Regions from separate parts of the Novosphingobium sp. TCA1 genome, predicted to be linked through region 4. Evidence: riboswitches for the same ligand, from Rfam matches in the RefSeq annotation. Region 4 holds a riboswitch; each other region holds the start of a gene.
The links. Region 4 has a riboswitch for cobalamin ahead of NTCA1_RS19645 (cobyrinate a,c-diamide synthase). Riboswitches for the same ligand answer to the same signal wherever they lie in the genome.
Positions count from the first base shown of each region.

Region 1: it holds a riboswitch for cobalamin, as region 4 does, so the genes downstream of both, cobW (cobalamin biosynthesis protein CobW) here and NTCA1_RS19645 (cobyrinate a,c-diamide synthase) in region 4, are expected to answer to the same signal.
Region 2: it holds a riboswitch for cobalamin, as region 4 does, so the genes downstream of both, NTCA1_RS06640 (TonB-dependent receptor domain-containing protein) here and NTCA1_RS19645 (cobyrinate a,c-diamide synthase) in region 4, are expected to answer to the same signal.
Region 3: it holds a riboswitch for cobalamin, as region 4 does, so the genes downstream of both, NTCA1_RS03025 (DUF1852 domain-containing protein) here and NTCA1_RS19645 (cobyrinate a,c-diamide synthase) in region 4, are expected to answer to the same signal.

Region 1 is NZ_BLJH01000008.1:127,831-132,501, forward strand. It holds gene cobN (cobaltochelatase subunit CobN) at 1-2,773, opposite strand, end outside; gene cobW (cobalamin biosynthesis protein CobW) at 2,773-3,822, opposite strand; cobalamin riboswitch at 4,011-4,263, opposite strand; gene NTCA1_RS11930 (histidine phosphatase family protein) at 4,292-4,671, opposite strand, start outside.
Region 2 is NZ_BLJH01000003.1:311,115-315,785, reverse strand. It holds gene NTCA1_RS06640 (TonB-dependent receptor domain-containing protein) at 1-1,773, opposite strand, end outside; cobalamin riboswitch at 1,874-2,065, opposite strand; gene NTCA1_RS06635 (cell wall hydrolase) at 2,274-3,398, shown strand; gene NTCA1_RS28640 (hypothetical protein) at 3,541-3,888, shown strand.
Region 3 is NZ_BLJH01000001.1:641,980-646,650, forward strand. It holds gene mazG (nucleoside triphosphate pyrophosphohydrolase) at 1-32, opposite strand, end outside; gene NTCA1_RS03020 (ISNCY family transposase) at 659-2,053, opposite strand; cobalamin riboswitch at 2,315-2,538, shown strand; gene NTCA1_RS03025 (DUF1852 domain-containing protein) at 2,825-3,904, shown strand; gene NTCA1_RS03030 (methionine synthase) at 3,931-4,671, shown strand, end outside.
Region 4 is NZ_BLJH01000019.1:96,784-101,454, reverse strand. It holds gene NTCA1_RS19650 (TonB-dependent siderophore receptor) at 1-100, opposite strand, end outside; cobalamin riboswitch at 267-458, opposite strand; cobalamin riboswitch at 519-729, shown strand; gene NTCA1_RS19645 (cobyrinate a,c-diamide synthase) at 883-2,181, shown strand; gene paoC (aldehyde oxidoreductase molybdenum-binding subunit PaoC) at 2,395-4,593, opposite strand; gene NTCA1_RS19635 (xanthine dehydrogenase family protein subunit M) at 4,590-4,671, opposite strand, start outside.

The sequences.
Region 1 (4,671 bases), on a different contig from region 4:
TGGGGTACTCGCCCTCGCGCTGGAGATAGTCCTCCACCAGCAGATCGGCGGACTTGCGGCCGAGTTCCCAGGCTACGGGGGTGGGCACGGCGCGGGTATCGACCGAATAGAAGTTGCGTCCCGTGGGGAGCACATCAGGCCGCCCGCGCGTGGGCGCGCCGGAGGGGCCGGGCAGCACGAAACGGCCATCGAGACCGGCAAGCAAGGCCTCGGCCTCGCGCAGGCCGCAAAGGTCGATGCGGGGGGCGAGGTCGGTGCGGATGGCGTCAAGAACGGCTGCGGTGCGTTCGCCCAACCCATTTCCTGATAGGCTGCCGTCATGCTGAACTTGTTTCAGCATCCATTTCTCGCCCTCAACCGGTGGGTCTATCGGCGAGATGGACCCTGAAACAAGTTCAGGGTGACGATGAGCGGAGAGGCGGTCGAGCAAATTGGCCGCCAGCAGTTCGAGCCGTTCGACGGTGTCGCCGTGCGTGCGCCAGGGTTCATCCGAAACCGCCGCAAGTGCTTCCGGCCGCGTACCGTCCCAGCGATCACCCATCCGGCAGTCGAGCGGGTCGAAGTCCAGCCCGAAATCGTCCGCCATCGCCCGCAGCAGCGAGGCCTGCCCGGCATGGTCATACCCGCGCGGCGTACGGGCCAGCGCGACCAGCAGGTCGCGCCGCAAGCGGCCCTCGGGTGACCGGGTGAAGACATGCAGCCCATCGCGGATCTGCAATTCCTTCAGCTCGCAGAGGTAGTTGTCGATGGCCGAAAGCGCGTCGTCATCGTCGCCGCTGGCCTCGGCGTCACGGTCGAGGCCGTGGCTGCGCGCCAGATCGAGAATGTCCCGCCTCAGCCGGTTGAGGCGGCGCGGGTCCATCCCGGCGGCGAGGTAGTATTCGTCCACCAGCGCCTCAAGCTGCTTTAGCGGGCCGTAAGTCTCGGCGCGGGTCAGCGGCGGGGTGAGGTGATCGACGACCACCGCGCCGATGCGGCGCTTGGCCTGCGTGCCTTCGCCGGGGTCGTTGACGATGAAGGGGTAAAGCTGCGGCAGCGGCCCGGCGCAAATCTCCGGGAAGCACGCGCGCGAGAGCGAGATGGCCTTTCCGGGTAGCCATTCCAGATTGCCGTGCTTGCCGACATGGACCACCGCCTGCGCGCGGAAGTCCTGCGCGAGCCAGACGTGGAAGGCGAGATAGGCGTGCGGCGGCGGCAGGGCCGGGTCGTGATAGCTGGCCTTGGGATCGATGTTGTAGCCGCGCGCGGGCTGCACGGCGACGGCGAGATTGCCGAAGCGGTGGACCGGCAGACGGAACGCGCCGTCCCGCACGAAGGGATCGGCAGACGGCTCTCCCCAGCGTTCGGACATGGCTTTGCGCGCGCTATCGGGCACCGCTGCGAAGGCGGCTTCGTAGGCCGAAAGCGGCAGCGAAACTTCACCCGCGCGGTCCAGCGATGTCAGGTCGTTGGTCACGCCGCCGGTCATCACACGCATCAGCGAGGCGCCGTCCCTTGGAGCATCGCCGGTGTCATAGCCTGCCTCGGCCAGCGCGGCGATGATCGCGGCGGTGCTGGCGGGGGTGTCGAGGCCGACGCCATTGCCGATGCGTCCGTCGCGGTTGGGGTAGTTCGCCAGCACCAGTGCGACGCGGCGCTCAGCGGATGCCGTGCGGCGCAGGCTCGCCCAGTTGGCGGCGAGATCGGCAACGAAGGCCACCCGGTCCGGTGCGACGCGGGGGACGACGATGCCGCACTGGGTCACTTCGTCGAAACGCTCGGCGGCCTTGAAGGCGACGGCGCGGGTGAACAGGCGGCCGTCCACTTCGGGCAGCGCCACATTCATGGCGAGATCGCGCGGGCCAAGGCCGCGTGCGGCGCCTTGCCACTCGCTTTCCTCGACGCCCGCGAAGGCGACTTGCAGGATCGGGCAGTCCGCCTTTTCCAGAATGCCCGGCTTGCGATCGTCGCCTGCGGAGGAGGAGGCGAAGCTGGTGGCGTTGACGATCACATCGGGCGCGATCTCGCCCAGCAATCCGCCCAGCCAGTCTACCGCGAAAGGCTCCCGCAAGGCGCGGACGTGGACGGCGGCAATGTTGAAGCCGCGCTCCTGAAGTGCCGCGATCATCGCATCCACGGCGTCCAGCGTGCCCGCGATCATCAGTGCGCGGTAGAACACCAGCAATGCCAGCGGGCGGCCTTGGGTCCAGCCTGCCTGAACTTCGGCAAGCCCGGCGCGCTCGGTGCCGGCAAGGTAGAGCCCGGCATCGGCCACCGGCACCGGATCGTCCGGCTCGCCCGTGTCATGGCCGATGGTGCGTGCAGCGGTGCGCAGGAACGACAGGGCATTGGCGGTGCCGCCCTGCCGCAAATAGTCGCGCATCCGCTCGCGCAGGTCGGAGGGCAGGGTGGAGGCGCGGTCGAGTGCGGGGTCAGCCTCTCGCCCGTCGGCAATGGCGGCGAAGGCAATGCCGTTCTCGCGCGCGACGCGGGCGATCTCGTCGATGCCGTAGCCCCAGTAGCTCTTGCCGCCGAGCAGGATCACGCAGACGAACTTGGCCTTGGCGATCACCTTTTCGACATAGAGGTCGATCGAATAGGGGTGGCGCAGTTGCAGCAGGTTGGCGAGGCGAATGCTGGGTGCGCCTTCGGGCATGCGCGCCGCCGCGCCCGCGAAGCAGGCGAGTTCGCTGTCCGCCACGGTGAGGATCACCATGTCGCCGGGAGACTGGTCGAGGTCGATCGCCTCCTCGCCGTTGGAGATCGTCCCCGGCGTGGCGGAGAGCAGGTGCATCAGGCGTCTACAGTACCGAGAACCCCGGCAAGCCCCGCCTCGATGGCAGCGCGGTCCAGACCCTTCTGGCCGATGATAACCAACTGCGTGCGGCGCGCTTCCTGCGGCAGCCATGCGCGGTCATAGAAGTGCTGGATGCGCGGGCCAACGGCCTGGACGACAAGGCGGCTGGGCTTGCCGCGGACTGCGACCATGCCCTTGATGCGCAGCACGTCATGCTCTGCTATCAGGTCCTTCAGGCGGGCGAGAAGGGCTTCGAGATCGACCACATCGCCACCAGAGACCACGAAGCTGTCGAAATCGTCATGGTCGTGATCCTCGTCCAGCCCGTCGATGTGCGAGGGGCGGGAATCGAGGTCGTCCTCGGCCGCGGCAGTGATGCCCAGCAGCGCGGCGATATCGACGGCGCCGTGATCGGCACGCACGATCTTCACGCCGGGGCGCGTCTCGGCTAGCACCAGCGTCTCGACATGGGCGAGGGCATCGGCATCGACGAGGTCGGTCTTGTTGAGCACCACCATGTCGGCGCAGCCCAGCTGTTCCTCGAACAGTTCTTCCAGCGGGCTCTCGTGGTCCAGCATCGGGTCCGCCGCGCGGGCTGCCGCCAGCGCGGCCTCATCGGTGGCGAAACGGCCCGCCGCGACGGCATCGGCGTCGATCAGCGCGACCACGCCGTCAACGGTGGCGCGGGTGCGGATGTCGGGCCACTGGAAGGCCTTTACCAACGGCTTTGGCAGGGCCAGGCCGCTGGTCTCGATGATGATGTGATCGGGTTTGTTTTCGCGGTCCAGCAGCTTCTGCATGGTCGGCAGGAAATCGTCGGCGACGGTGCAGCAGATGCAGCCGTTGGCCAGTTCGACGATGTCGTCTTCCGGGCAGGCCTCGTCGTTGCAGCCCTTCACCAGTTCGCCGTCCACGCCGACATCGCCGAATTCGTTGATGATCAGCGCCAGGCGGCGGCCCTTGGCATTCTGGAGGAGGTGGCGGATCAGCGTCGTCTTGCCGGCGCCGAGGAAGCCGGTGATGACGGTGGTGGGAACTTTGCTCATGTATCGTCTCCCGCGCGCCAGCGACCTGAAACGGCGGGGCTTTCCGCCGCGAATGCAGCGATGGCGGCGCGCCGGATCGGACCGGCGCACGGGCGCCCGACACGGCATGCCGCTGCGGCCCCGGCCGCATGCATCACGTCGCTCAGACGGAAGAGTTACCGTGCCTTGGCCATCCCCTGGACCCGGGCAAGAGCGACATCGGCGCAGGCAGGTTTCCTGGCTCGCGGGTCAGGGCGTGATGCACGGCCTTCCCAGGCCTCGCATGACTTAGCGTCCGGCCCAGTGGCTGCGGCGGAGATCCTTGTCTCGCCGCGATGTGCATCGCGCTCGCCGCTTACAGTTGCAGGGACAGCCCCGGATTCGAGCAAACTCTGAAGGGAGAAGCTCTACCGTGTTCCCGTATTAAGCCCCTTGCGGGGCACCGGCGCGATCTTTGCCGAAACGCCTTCGCGTTCCGGCCATCCGGCGATTAGCTGGGCATGCTTTCGCTCGCAAGCCCCAGCGACTGCAATCGCCAGGTGCGGTTGAAGGAAAGCACCGTGCGCGAGAGCGGCGCCACATCGACGGCAAGCGTCGCGTGCAAGGGCAAGCCGAGCGCGTGGGAGAGGGCGGCGCGGACGATCATCGGATGGGTGATGGCGCAGACCGGCCCGTCGAAGGCGGCAACCTCGTCCAACCATGCGCCGACGCGCCTGCGCGCCTGTTCCATCGAATCGCCGCCGGGAACGCCCTGGGTCGGATCTGCCAGCCAGCGTTCAATCGATCCCGGTTCGGCGCTTTCGATGTCCGCGAAACTGCGGCCGGTCCAGGCACCGTGAGAGAGATCGGCGAGGGCGGCCTGTTCCTGCG
Region 2 (4,671 bases), on a different contig from region 4:
CACTTCGTAGTGCTCGTCGAACAGGTTCTCGACCCGGCCGTAGACCTGGACGTTGTGGGTGACATCATAGGCGGCGCGCAGGCCGACCACGACGTTTCCGCCGAGATAATTGACGTTGGCCACATCGTCGTAGCGCCCCCCGCCCACGCGCAGGTCCGCGCCGAGGCGGAAGCCCTGCGACCAGTGCTTGTCGAGGCTGGCGTAGAGGTTGGTCTTGGGACGGCGGGCCAGGCGCGCGCCGGTGATCTCGTTGGTGGCGTCGAGGTAAGTGGCCGAAAGGCTCATGTCGAAGCCCTCCCAGTCGGTCACCTGCATGCCCAGTTCCACGCCCTTGGCGCGGGCGCGGCCGACATTGTAGTAGTTCCACGCGGCCAGGTCGTAATCGATCAGGTTCTTCGTCTTGCGATCGAAGTAGGTGACCGAGAACGTGCCGTGCCCTTCCGCGAAGGGCTGCTCAACGCCCACGTCCCACGACTTCGAGGTCTCGGGATCGAGCGCGCGGAAACCGGCATTGGTATAGAGCTGGTAGAGCGAGGGCGCCTTGAAGCCCTCGCCATAGCTGGCGCGCAGGATCGGCGCGCTTTCGCTGCCGCCGATCACCCAGGCGCCATTGGCCGAGAAGGTCGTCTTGTGCCCGAAGTCCGAATTGTCGTCATAGCGCAACCCGCCGTTCAGCGTCAGGCCGGTGACCGGGCGCAGGGTGAGCATGCCGAAGACGCTGTCGATCGAGGTGGAATCCTTCGAGCCGTAGTTGTCCGAGAACTTCTGCTTCTCGGTCTCGGCGCCGACCAGCACGCTGACCATGCCGATCGGGGTGTAGGAGACCTGCCCTTCGAAGCGGTCGTTGCGGCCATTGGTGGTGAAGGGACCGAATACGGCATCGTCCGAGATGCGGCGGGTATCGGTAAGGCCGTAGCCGACACGCGCGGTCAGGCGGCCGTCGAGCCCCTTGTAGCGCAAGTTGGCATAGCCCACGGTGTCGCGCTTCATGCCCACATTCAGGGCATCGGCGCCGGTATTGTCGTAATCGTAGTTCGCCTTGGTCCAGTAGGTCCCGGCGTCGGCGGAAAGGCCGTTCACGATCTGCACTTCGGCGCGGGCATTGGCGCTCTTGCTTTCGAAGCCGTCTTTTTCGGCGCCGCCGCGGCGCTCGTTGAAGGCGGAATAGCCGTCACCCTTGAGCCAGTTGCCGCCCAGCGTCAGGCCGACCGGCCCCACTTTGCCCGCGGCCGAGGCGCCGAGCTGCTTCTGGTCACGCCAGCCATATTCGGCCTGGCCGCGCGCGGTCCATTCCTCGGTCGGGCGCGCGGTGATGAGGTTGATCACGCCGCCGATAGCGCGGCTGCCCCAGAGCACGCCGGAGGATCCGCGCACCACCTCGATGCGGTCGAACTGGCCGACGGTGAGGCTGCCGAAGTCGAAGCCGCCGCCCACGTCGCCCGGATCGTTGATGCGCACGCCGTCGATCAGCACCAGGCTCTGTGCGTTCTCGGCCCCGCGGATGAAGACGCTGGCGGGCTGGCCGAAGCCGCCGGACTGGGTGAAGGTCACGCCCGGCAGGCGGGCCAGCACGTCGGTGGCGGTCACCGCCTGGGTGCGCTCGATATCCTCGCGGGTGACGACCGAGACGGACTGGCCGATTTCGCTCGTGGGCGTTTCGGTGCGCGTCGCGGTGACGACGATATTATCGATGGCCGCTTCATCCGCCAGAGCGGGGACGGCAATGGACGTCGAGACCGCAAGGGCGGTCCCCAGCAAGAACAGGTACTTCACGCGTATTCCTCCAACCTGAACGACTTGTGCCGTCCATGGCGGAGCCGCGCGCCTTTTCCTTGCGCGTCTGCTCGCTGCAAGCCGGGACACCCCGCCCGGCTGCGGAACGACGGTCACAGGCAGGTCTCCTGGCTCCCGGATCGTCGCGCCGCCCTCCGCCTTCCCGGTGTGACCCAGTGGCATCGCGTGGAAGGGGCGCTCCCCGGTCACAGTTGCGGGGGCAGCTTTTCGACTTGCGCCGAAATTCCCTCTATGGGCCCGGCTCCGGGCCACCCATGACGTGGCGCGCAAATACGGGGCCGCGCGGGGGTTGGCAAGCGGGGCAGATGGGTGACGCACCGGTATCGCCGGGGGAAATCGCAAAGAGAGTCTTAAGCGATTCAGGCTATCCCGCGCGCCTGTACCGCTTCGGGACGCGCCGATCTCGATGGATGCCGCGCGGGCCAAAGCAGGATAGGCGCGAAGGGCGCCTCATGCGAGGAATGCCGAGAGGAACCGAATTGACCGCCGCCGCCCTGCCTTCCTGCGCCGAGACCTGGGAACCGCGCCCGCGCGATTTCCAGGGGAACTTCGTGCGCGGCGGACGCAGGCGGCTCCAACGCAGGCGACGGCGCTGGACGCTGGGCGCGGCCGGGCTGGTGGCGATCGCCCTGCCCGCTTTCGCCTCCCCGCCGCTCACCGCATGGAACAGCCTGACGGTCGGCACCGCCACGGCAGCGGACCAGACCGTTCTGCCCATGCCTTTCGAACAGGTGGGCGCCAGCTTCCCCGGCTCGGCCTATTACTACCTCGAAGCGGAAAAGCCGGTGCTGAAGGTCGGCGAAGGCATTCATTCGGACGCCGGCGATGCCGCGAGCGGCCCTGTCGCCCGCGCGTTCAGGATCGACAATTCCGGGGTGGACCGCAGCCGCGCGCTCCAATGCCTCACCGCCGCGATCTACTACGAAGCCGCCAGCGAGCCGGACGGCGGCCAGCGCGCGGTGGCCCAGGTCGTGCTCAACCGCGTGGCCCATCCGGCCTATCCCAAGACCGTCTGCGGCGTCGTCTACCAGGGATCGGAGCGGCCAACCGGCTGCCAGTTCTCGTTCACTTGCGACGGTTCGCTGGCCCGCGCACCGCAGCGCTACTTCTGGCAGCGGGCGGAGGACGTCGCCCGCGCGGCGCTGTCAGGCTACGTCTACGCGCCGATCGGCCTGGCGACGCATTACCACACGATCCAGGTCAATCCCTACTGGGCGCCGAGCCTCCGCTACCTGACGACGATCGGCGCGCACCGCTTCTACGCCTTCAACGGCGCGGCCGGAAACCCGGCCTCGTTCCGCTTCGCCTATCTCGGCGGCGAACCGCTCGCCGCGCCCCATCGCCGCGACGATTCCGCCGCAAGCGCCCTGGCCAATGCCGCACTCGACCCGCTGGCCGTGCAGCGGGCTTTCGAGGTTACGGCGCCCGTCCGGGGTGAGACCGTCACGCCGCCCGCCGCACCGGTCGCGGCGGCTCCCGCCTATTCCAGCGACGTGCGCGAACGCGGCGGCGAGGATCTCTACCGCGCCCGCAACCTGCCCGAAGCCACCGTGCGCCCCGAATATGCCAACTCGGGCAAATGGATCGCCCAGCCCACGAGCTAGGCGCGCGCTTTAAGGATTCGCCAAGGATCGGCCGCAAGGTTTCAGCAACCATAGGCCATCACCAAGACTTAGCGGCTTCATCCTATAACTGCCCTCCGAGACGCCATCTCCGAGCGTCCTTCAAAAAGAGGCGCACTTACCCATGGCCATCCGCTTTTCCGCAGCCCGGAAACGCTCCTGCCCCGTGATCGTGCGCGCTCTCTGCCCCTCGGTACCGCTCTGCGCAGCCAACGACAATTCCGCGCCCCGCGCACGCCTCCGCCGCCGCATCCGCGAGGCCACCGCCGATACCGCCAACGCGCGCATCTTCGCGGAAGCCCTGCGCCACTTCGCCCGCCACGGCCTTTCCGCCGCCGCCCATGCCCGCGCCCATGCCGCCGCCGCGCGTCTCGCCGGGGACGAGCATGCCTGCACCTGGTGGATTGCCATCTGCCGCCAACTCGACCGCCCCATGGCCGACGCCTTCGCCCGGCGCATCGGCAACGGGTAAGGCCTGCACAGCGCTTACGGGAGGGGACTTCGACAAGCTCAGGCTGAGCGGGGTTGAGAGCTGAGAGCGGACCGGAGCTAAAATGGCGCGCGGACGGGTCATTTCAGGCCCGGCTTCTGCCCTTCACATGCGGCATTACCCCCATTCCGCTCGCCCTGAGCCTGTCGAAGGGCTTGCACAGCGCCCGCCGGAGGAGCCTTCGACAGGCTCAGGCCGAGCGGCGTTGAGGGCCGGAGCAGACCGGAGCAAGAATAGGCATGGACGGGTCATTTCAGACCCGGCTTCCGTCCTTCACATGCGGCATTACCCCCACTCCGCTCGCCCTGAGCTTGTCGAAGGGCCTGCACAGCGCTCGCCGGAAGGGCCTTCGACAAGCTCCGGCTGAGCGGGGTGAGAGCTGGGGGCAGAATGGAACGGGTCGAGAGCACCATCATAGACAGTCCCCTTCGGAAACATTCCGCAAGAACGGCGACACCCGCCATTCGTCTGCGCCCTCTACAATAGCCTCGAGCACAATCTTCGGCGCGACCGTCTGCCCTTTCTTCGGGGCGACTCGCTGGCGGTGACGCTTGCCGGTCATCGGCGCGTGCGAGAGACTCGAGAGCGCGATGCGGGCCGGATGCGCAGGATGCAATCTGCGCCCTGACGGTTGCGGAAAAGAGGCCGAAACCCTCGTTTCGGACAGTGTTTTTCGCGCACTCCCGTGGCTTATTGCAATTGCGAACTATTATCAGTAAAAAGCGACGCACCAGCCATCCATGCGGGCTTTTCCCGGTTGCAATG
Region 3 (4,671 bases), on a different contig from region 4:
CGATCGAGTTGCTGATGGCGAACTGTGGTCATTGTTCCTGCTATTTAGAGAAGACACCTATTCCCGCCAGTTAGAGATGTCACCCTCGGATGCAGCAGGGGCAGCGCGTAGCCCTGCGACCTTGCGCAGCGCTGACCCTGCTGGTGCGCAGGTCCAGCGATAGTGCGCCCGGACCCGCTGCCCCGCAGTGGGCCCCCTCAATGGCCGTTTTCGCGCTTCGAGTTTACTCGCGTGTATGGCGATAAGGGGTGGAAAGCGGTCATCAAACGAGCTTACGGGCAGGCGTCAAACGCTCCGCAAACGAACATCACACCCCAAGCAACGTTCACGACCAGCATGATCGCAATGTAGCAAGGCGCAAGCACTAGCCGTGTCATTGCAGGAATGCGCAGCAGATATAATCCGATGCTGCCGATCACGAGTGGCAATAGCACCGATACGAAACCATTCATTATTGGCCATTCGGGATGAGCATGCCCAGCCCATAACAATGCAGTCCACACTAATATAGGCGCAACAAAAACCAAAATGAGCGCTGAAAGGCGCCGTATATCTATCATTGAAGCGGTAGGCATGCGTGGAACTTACACGTTCTCGATTGCGAGGCAATGACCGCAATGGGGCGTGAACGGAAAGGCCGGTTTCGGCGCTGTCTCGCCTATCCCGTCCGTTCCTTCATGTAAGCCACGGTGGGATTGCGCCGGGCGAGAGGGGGGCGCCCGCGGCGGCGCTTTTCCGGTTCTGCTGCTCCTGACGATGCGGGAGCCGGGAAAAGGTGCGGTCCTTGCGAACTCCGGCACGGTTCGTTGTTGTTGCGTTTGCGCGCCGGCAACTGCTCCTGCAGCAGCTTCGCCATAGCCAGCGCTGCATCCAGGTGCTTGTTATCGACGATCGCGGCCTGATTGACCTGACGGATCTTGTCGAACACGCGGTAGGGCAGGGAGTGATCCCCGTGCCGGATCTCCAGCGCGCCGTCAGGAAACTCGCAAACTTCCACTCGCTTGCCGGCGAGCGGGCGGCTGATCTCGGTCGGCTCAAGAATGAACATCGCCTTGTTGTAATGCAGCGTCAGCGACGACGTCACCGAACGCCATTCGCGCCAGACCATCTCGGTGCGTAGATTCTCGTGCAATGCCAGCGGACGGTGAACATCGCGTTCGTCGAAAGCTGCCTTGGCGAACTTGGCATTATGCGCGGCCATGTAAACGGGCAGGAACGCGTTCGCTTCGGCTATAGTCGAGATACCTTCCAGCCTCATCGCCTTGACCAGTCGGTCCTGCAACGTCGCATTGGCGCGCTCGACGCGGCCCTTCGCCTGGGGCGAGTGCGCGCAAATGATCTCGATGTTGAGTGCCTCCAGCGCACGCCCGAAATGCGTCATGCCATCGCCTTTGGCCGAGGCTGTATTGTTGCGAAACACAGAATGCTTGTCTGAATAGAAGGCCACTGGCTTGCCGTGCGTCTCGATGTATTCCCGAGTTGCATCCATGTAGGAGAAAGTACTCTCGCTCTCGACCATCTTGAGATGCATCAGTTCGCTGGTTGCATCATCGATATAAACGAGTAGGGTGCATTGCGGCCCGCGATCCTCGAACCACCAATGCTTCGAACCGTCGATCTGGATTAGCTCGCCCCGGCAGTCCCGGCGATAGCGAGGCTGGTAAGGACGCGGGCGCCGCGCTTCGCGATCCTTCCACAGACCCGCCTCGATCATCAACCGTCGCAGCGTCTCACAAGAGACTTTGATGCCATGGCGCTCGATCAGATACTCACGCGCCAGCGTTGGTCCGAAATCCGCATAATGCTCACGAACGATGCCAAGAACACGCTCACGAAACGCATCGCTGTGTCGCCGATTGCTTGGCCGGCCGCGCTTGCGGGAAACGAGACCGGCAGCGCCTTCGGATCTTAACCGATCGAGCAACCGGAAAACCTGACGGCGCTTCAGGCCGAGTACCGTTGCCGCATCATCAACTCGGAGTTCGCCGCGCTCCACGCGCATCAACGTATCAAATCGCGAAAGTTCACCATGGCTCATCGCCAGCACCGTCATAGCTGCGTTCTCCTGACCAGCAGGAAAACCATGCCACCGACATTCCGCAGACCACACCAGGGAGTGTCATTTCTATCTAGCGGGCCGGTGTCATTTCTATCTGGGGCTTACAAACCACATAGACGATAATATATATTATGTTAATTAAAGCGCGACGCTGCCGCCTCAAGTAGTCACAACATGCCGACTTTTCAGCTCGCTCGCGTCAAGCATCATATAAAGATATCTTTATATGATGCTTGACAGGAAACCTCTGAAGGTGTTGAATGAGCCTGTCGAGGTTCCCCGCGTCAGGCATGATCGCGGGGCTAAGACGGGAAGCCGGTGGTGCCTTTTGGGGCAGAGTCCGGCGCTGCCCCCGCAACTGTAAGCGGCGAGTAGCGGTTCCATTTCGTGTCACTGGGCTTTTGCAAGAAGCTCGGGAAGGCCGGAACCGCCGCGTTGACCCGCAAGCCAGGAGACCTGCCTTCGGCGCTATAACGTTCCTCGGGCGGGGGTTCCTCCGGTGGATCGCGCTTGAAGCAGGCTTCGTGGCGTGGCGCCATGACCCGTTGTGCATGTCCAGCGCGTTCTTCCTTCGGCCCTTCGCCCGTCAACAGCAGGTGATCGGTTGATGTCTCCAATCCTTTTCCGTCTCGGCCCATACCGACGAATGCGCCCGCGCGCCGAGCCTTGGGGCTGATCGCCGCCTGACGCGGCGCGCCGCAAACCCGTTTCATCTCCGAACAGCAACGACGGACGGCGCACGCGCCGGACCGAAGGAAACCTCGCATGCCTGTAGACCACGCCGATCCCGCCCTTCCCCGCGTCGACACGGGCGCGCCGAAAGACCGATCCAATCGCGCTTCATCAGGACAGCCGATCATGACAACCAAAGATCTGACCTTCGCGATCAAAAGCATTCGCTTCGACGAGGATTATCGTCCCTCCGACAATACCCGCATCACGACGAACTTCGCCAATCTGGCCAGAGGCGACAACCGCCAGGAAAACTTGCGCAATGCCCTGAAGATGATCGACAACCGCTTCAACGACCTGGCCGATTGGGACAATCCCGATGGCAATCGCTATGGCGTGGAACTCGATATCATATCCGTCGAGATGAGTATCGGAGGCGATGCCAGCAGTAAATCGTTTCCCATGATAGAAATTCTGAAGACAGGTATTATCGATTGTGAAACCGATACCCGCATCGAAGGTATCGCTGGAAACAACTTCTCCTCCTACGTGCGCGATTACGACTTCAGCGTGGTACTGGCAGAGTACAACAGAGGCAGAACCGCGTTCGCAGCGCCGGATGGTTTTGGCACCCTTCATGGCAATCTGTTCAGGCACTTCGTGAGCTCTGACGCATACAAAGCTAATTTCAGGAAGCCCCCTGTCATCTGCCTGAGCGTATCGAGCAGCCGGACTTATCATCGGACGGAAAATCATCATCCCGTCCTAGGGGTGGAATATCGGCAGAGTGCGTTTTCCTCCACCGACGAATACTTCGGAAAGATGGGGCTGAAGGCGCGCTATTTCATGCCCAGGGGCAGCGCCGCACCCATGGCTTTCTATTTCACCGGCGACTTGCTTGGCGATTACACCAATCTTGAGTTGATCGGCACGATCAGCACGATGGAATCGTTCCAGAAGATCTACAGGCCCGAGATATACAACGCCAATGCAGCGGCGGGAAAATGCTTCCAGCCCAGCCTGAAGCACAATGACTATTCGTCTACGCTGATCGTCTATGACCGCGAAGAACGAAGCCGCCTCGCCATCGAACAGGGCAGATTCGCCGAAGAAAACTTCATCAAGCCGTATCAGGATATTCTTGCGCAATGGTCCGCAGAATACGCCCTTTGACACTGCAGAATACAAGGTTATCCATCATGAAAGTATTGTTGCCCACTTCGACCGCAGGCAGCCTGCCCAAACCGTCCTGGCTTGCTCAACCCGAGACGCTCTGGTCCCCCTGGAAATTGCAGGATCAGGAATTGATCGAAGGCAAGCAGGATGCCCTGCGCCTGGCGGTGGACGATCAGCGACAGGCGGGTATCGACATCGTCGGCGATGGCGAACAGACGCGGCAGCATTTCGTCACGACCTTCATCGAGCATCTCAGCGGTGTCGATTTCGAGAAGCGCGAGACCGTCAGGATCCGCAATCGCTACGATGCCAGCGTGCCGACGGTCGTCGGCGCGGTCGCGCGTCCGAAGTCGGTTTTTGTCGATGACGCCCGCTATCTGCGCGCGCAGACCGAGCAGCCGATCAAATGGACGCTCCCAGGCCCCATGACGATGATCGATACGCTTTACGATGCCCATTACCAGAACCGCGAAAAGCTGGCCTGGGAATTCGCCACCATCCTCAATCAGGAAGCCAGGGAACTGGAAGCCGCGGGCGTGGACATCATCCAGTTCGACGAACCGGCGTTCAACGTGTTCTTCGACGAAGCGAACGACTGGGGCATCGCCACGCTGGAGAAAGCCGCCGAAGGCCTGAAGTGCGAAACGGCGGTCCACATCTGTTACGGCTACGGCATAAAAGCGAATACCGACTGGAAGAAAACCCTGGGTTCGGAATGGAGGCAGTATGAGGAAACCTTCCCCAATCTGCAGAAGTCCAGGATC
Region 4 (4,671 bases):
GGTCCGACGAGGCGTCGTCGGCGCCTTCGGCCTGGGCCGCGAAAGGATAGGCGGTCAGGGCAAGAGCAAGGGTGGTGGCAGTGGTAATTCGGCAGTTCACGGCATGTCCTTCAAGCCAGCGATCGAACCCGACCGGGCCGATATGCAAGGCGAAGGACGTGCAGCCGCGACAGACGGCGACAGGCCCCTTCGCGCCGCAAACCGGCACGGCAATGGCTGTCGCTCGGCGAGGAAATGCCCCGTTCGGCCGGCTCACCCTGTCCGGTCGAAGAACGACTGCGGCAGGCAGGTCTCCTGGCTCACGGGTCAATGCCGTTTCGGCCGCCTTCTCAGGGCCTTGCACCCCCAATGGCGAAATGGCCGCACGGCTCGCCGCTTACAGTTGCAGGGGCAGCCCGGGGCTTTCACCCGAGTTCCCTTTTGATCCCTCGCGGGGAACCTGTCGCAGCAGCGCCCCTATCGCCGCGAGGTCGGCGGCGCAAGATGAGAGGCGCTTGCGCGAACCTGCGAAGTTCCATAGTCGTGCCGGTGCAAGGGGTGCCCGCAAGGGCTTGATCGGGAAGCCCGGACTGCGGCCGATCGGCCGTGGCAGCCGGCACTGCGCCCGCAACTGTAACCGGGGATGCGCCCCGCCGAAACGCCATTGGAGCCTGACGGCTTACCGAGAAGGCGGCGGAAGGCGCGAGGATCCGGGAAGTCAGGAAACCGGCCCCTCGCCGTCGATCCTTCGCGCGGGCGGGATGTACCGGGCGGACGAGGGCGATGCCTCCCGTGGGGGAGGCTCCTTCGCGTGACGACATTCGTGCGTCTGTACCGAAGGGGGGAATTGAACATGCGCCATCCTGGAACCTGCCCGTCCGGGCGATATCTGCGGCCCGTACGATGACGGACACGCCGATGACGGCCTGCCCTGCACTGCTCGTCACCGCGCCTTCGTCGGGACAGGGCAAGACGCTCGCCACGGCCGCCCTTGCCCGCCGCCACGTCCGGGCAGGACGGCGGGTGCGGGTGTTCAAATGCGGGCCGGACTTCCTCGATCCCATGGTTCACGAAGTCGCCAGCGGCGCCCCGGTCCATCAGCTCGACCTGTTCATGTGCGGAGAGGACCAGTGCCGCGCGCTGCTGCACGATGCCGCGCGGGAGGCCGACCTCATCCTCGTCGAGGGTGCGATGGGGCTGTTCGACGGCACCCCCTCTTCCGCCGACCTCGCCCGGCGCTTCGGCCTGCCGGTCATGGCGGTGCTGGACGGTTCGTCGATGGCGCAGACCTTCGGCGCACTGGTCCACGGGCTGGCGACATACCGCAAGGACGTGACGCTGGCCGCCGTGCTTGCCAACCGCGTGGGCAGTGATCGCCATGCGCAGCTGCTGGAACGCGGCATGCCGGGCGGCGTGCAATGGCTGGGCGCCGTGCCGCGCGACGACGGCATGGGCCTTCCCGAACGCCATCTCGGCTTGGTGCAGGCAGGCGAGATCGCCGATCTCGAAGCCCGCATCGACCGCGCCGCCGAACTGCTTCCCGAAAGCGCCCTCTGGCTGCCCGAGCCTGTGCCGTTTCCGAAACCCGCCTCCGCCGCCCCTGCGCCTTCAGCGCTGGCCGGAAAACGCATAGCCGTGGCCCGCGACGAGGCCTTCGGTTTCATCTACCCGGCCAATCTCGAGTTCCTGGAAAGCGCGGGCGCACGGCTGGCTTTCTTCTCGCCTCTGCGCGACGCCACCTTGCCGGACTGCGACGCGCTCTGGCTGCCGGGCGGCTATCCCGAACTTCATCTCGCCGCGCTCAGTGCCAACCGTGCAATGGTGGAAGCGATCCGCGCGCACTTTCTGACCGAGCGCCCGATCCTGGCCGAGTGCGGCGGCATGCTCTATGCCTGCGAAAGGCTGGAAGATGCCGCAGGCACCAGCACGCCCATGCTCGGCCTGCTGCCCGCCCGCGCGGCCATGCAGAAACGACTGGTCGCCCTCGGCATGCAGGAAGCGGAACTGTCCGGCCATGCGGTGCGCGGCCATACCTTCCACTATTCACGGCTGGAAACCGCCCTCGAACCCATCGCGCTTGCCCGGACCCCGGATGGGCGCAAGGGCGAGCGGATTTTCCGGCAAGGCGCGCTCACTGCAAGCTACATGCATTTCTACTTCCCCTCCGCGCCGGAGCTGATTGCAGACCTGCTGTCTTGCTGAGCCAGGCCCGTCGTCCCCGTCCGCGGGGACGACGGAGAGGCTGTCAGAGTCCGTTTGGAAATTCGCTGAAGGCGAATTTTTGCGGCACCGGCCCACGCCCCCACCCGACCACCCAACGGTAGTATCCTGCGGGTGGTCGGGTGGGGGCGCCTGAGAGGCTTGGGGCCGGTGCCGCTCTGAAAATGCCCTTACGGGCATTTTTCAAACGGACTCTCAGGCGATGGCGGGCAGCTTCGCCAGATACTTGTCGAGCGTGATCGGATAGTCCCGCACCCGCACGCCAGTGGCGTTGTAGACCGCATTGGCCACTGCCGCGCCCACGCCGCAGAGGCCGAGTTCACCCACGCCCTTGGCCTTCATCGGCGAGACCTTGTCGTCCGCCTCGTCCAGGAACACCACGTCCTGATGCGGAATGTCTGCGTGAACCGGCACTTCGTATCCGGCCAGATCGTGATTGACGAAGAACCCGAAGCGCTTGTCCACCGCCAGTTCCTCCATCAACGCGCCGCCGACGCCCATGGTCATGGCGCCGATCACCTGGCTGCGCGCGGTCTTGGGATTGAGGATGCGCCCTGCCGCGCAGACCGCCAGCATGCGCCGCACCCGCGTCTCGCCAGTGTAAGAGTCCACCGCCGCCTCGACGAAATGCGCGCCGAAAGTCGATTGCTGGAACTTCTTCCCCAGATCGCCCCACTGCATCGTCTCTTCGGCCACGAGTTCGCCGGACTTCGCCGCCTCGGCCAAGGCAGCCGAGCGGTTGCCCGCGCGTACCCGGCCATCCGAGAACTCGGCCGAAGCCGGATCCATGCCCAGGCTTTGCGCGGCCATGTCGCGCAGCTTCGCACAGGCCGCATAGACGCCCGAGGTGGCGCTGTTGGCACCCCACTGACCGCCCGAACCGGCCGAGGCCGGGAACGAGGAATCTCCCAGCTTCACCCGCACCTTCTCGACCGGCAGCCCCATCATCTCCGCCGCGGTCTGGGCGATGATCGTGTAGGATCCGGTGCCGATGTCGGTCATGTCGGTCTCGACGGTGACCAGGCCGTCACCGGCCAGCCTCACCCGCGCGGCCGAGGTCATGTTGATGTTGTTGCGGAAGGCTGCCGCCACGCCCATGCCGATCAGCCAGCGCCCTTCCCGCATTTGCGCCGGTTTTGCGCTGCGACGGTTCCAGCCGAACCGGTCTGCGCCCTCTTCCAGACAACGCACCAGGTTGCGCTGCGAGAAAGGCCGTTCCGGGTGCTCGGGATCGACCTGGGTATCGTTGAGCACGCGGAACTTGACCGGGTCCATGCCCAGCTTCTCCGCCATCTCGTCGATGGCGATCTCCAGCGCCATGAGGCCGGGTGCCTCGCCCGGCGCGCGCATGGCATTGGCTTCGGGAAGGTCGAGTTCGGCCAGCCGCAGGGCGGTGAGGCGGTTGGCCCCGGCATAGAGCAGCTTGGTCTGCTGGGTCGCCGATTCCGGGCCGCCGCCGGGCAGATCGCCCGACCAGCTTTCATGGCCGATCGCCGTCAGCTTGCCGTCACTGGTCGCGCCCAGCCGGATGCGCTGGATCGTCGCGGGGCGGTGCGTCGCATTGTTGAGCATGAGCGGGCGCGGCATCGCGATCTTGACCGGCCTGCCGCAGGCCTTGGCGCCCAGCGCCGCCATGACCGCATCGGCGCGCAGGAACAGCTTGCCCCCGAAACCGCCGCCGATGAAGGGCGAGCGAACGTGGACTTTCTCCGGCGGCAACTTGAAGGTCGTGGCCAGTTCGCGCTTGTTCCACGCGATCATCTGGTTCGACGTCCAGACCGATAGCGCATCCGCGTCCCACCAGGCGATCGTGGCGAAAGGCTCCATCATCGCGTGGTTCTGGTCGGGCGTGGTGTAAGTCTGGTCCACCTGCACCGGCGCCGAGGCAAAGGCCCCTGCGAAATCGCCCGTATGGGTATCCGCATCGTTGCCGGTAAGCGGCTGTGCGCCCGGCTTTTCCTTGACGAGATCGAAACGCCCCGCGCCGCGCTCGTACTCGATGCGCACGGCATTGGCGGCGCTGCGCGCCTGTTCGAAGCTTTCCGCCACCACCACGGCAACGGCCTGATGGTAATGCTCGACCACCGGCCCGCCGAGGAGCTTGGCAGTGTTCATGCTGCCCTTGCCCAGCGGCTGCGCATTTTCGGCCGAGACGATCGCGAGAACGCCCGGCATCCGTTTGGCCTCTGCCGTGTTCATGGCAGCGATCCGTCCCTTGGCGATGGCCGCGCCGATGATGTAGCCATAGGCCGGCTTTCCGGGGATCTCGCCGTGCTCATAGGCATAGGGCGCCTGCCCTGTGGTCTTGAGCTTGCCGTCCACGCGGTCGACCGCCTGGCCGATGACCTTCATCGTGTCGATCGGGTTGGTGCCCGCAGGCGTGTCGAACTTCATGCCCGGTTCTCCGCGATAAGCGCTGCCAAAGTCCGTTCGGCCAGTGCGACCTTGAAGGCGTTCTCGTGGGTGGGGCGC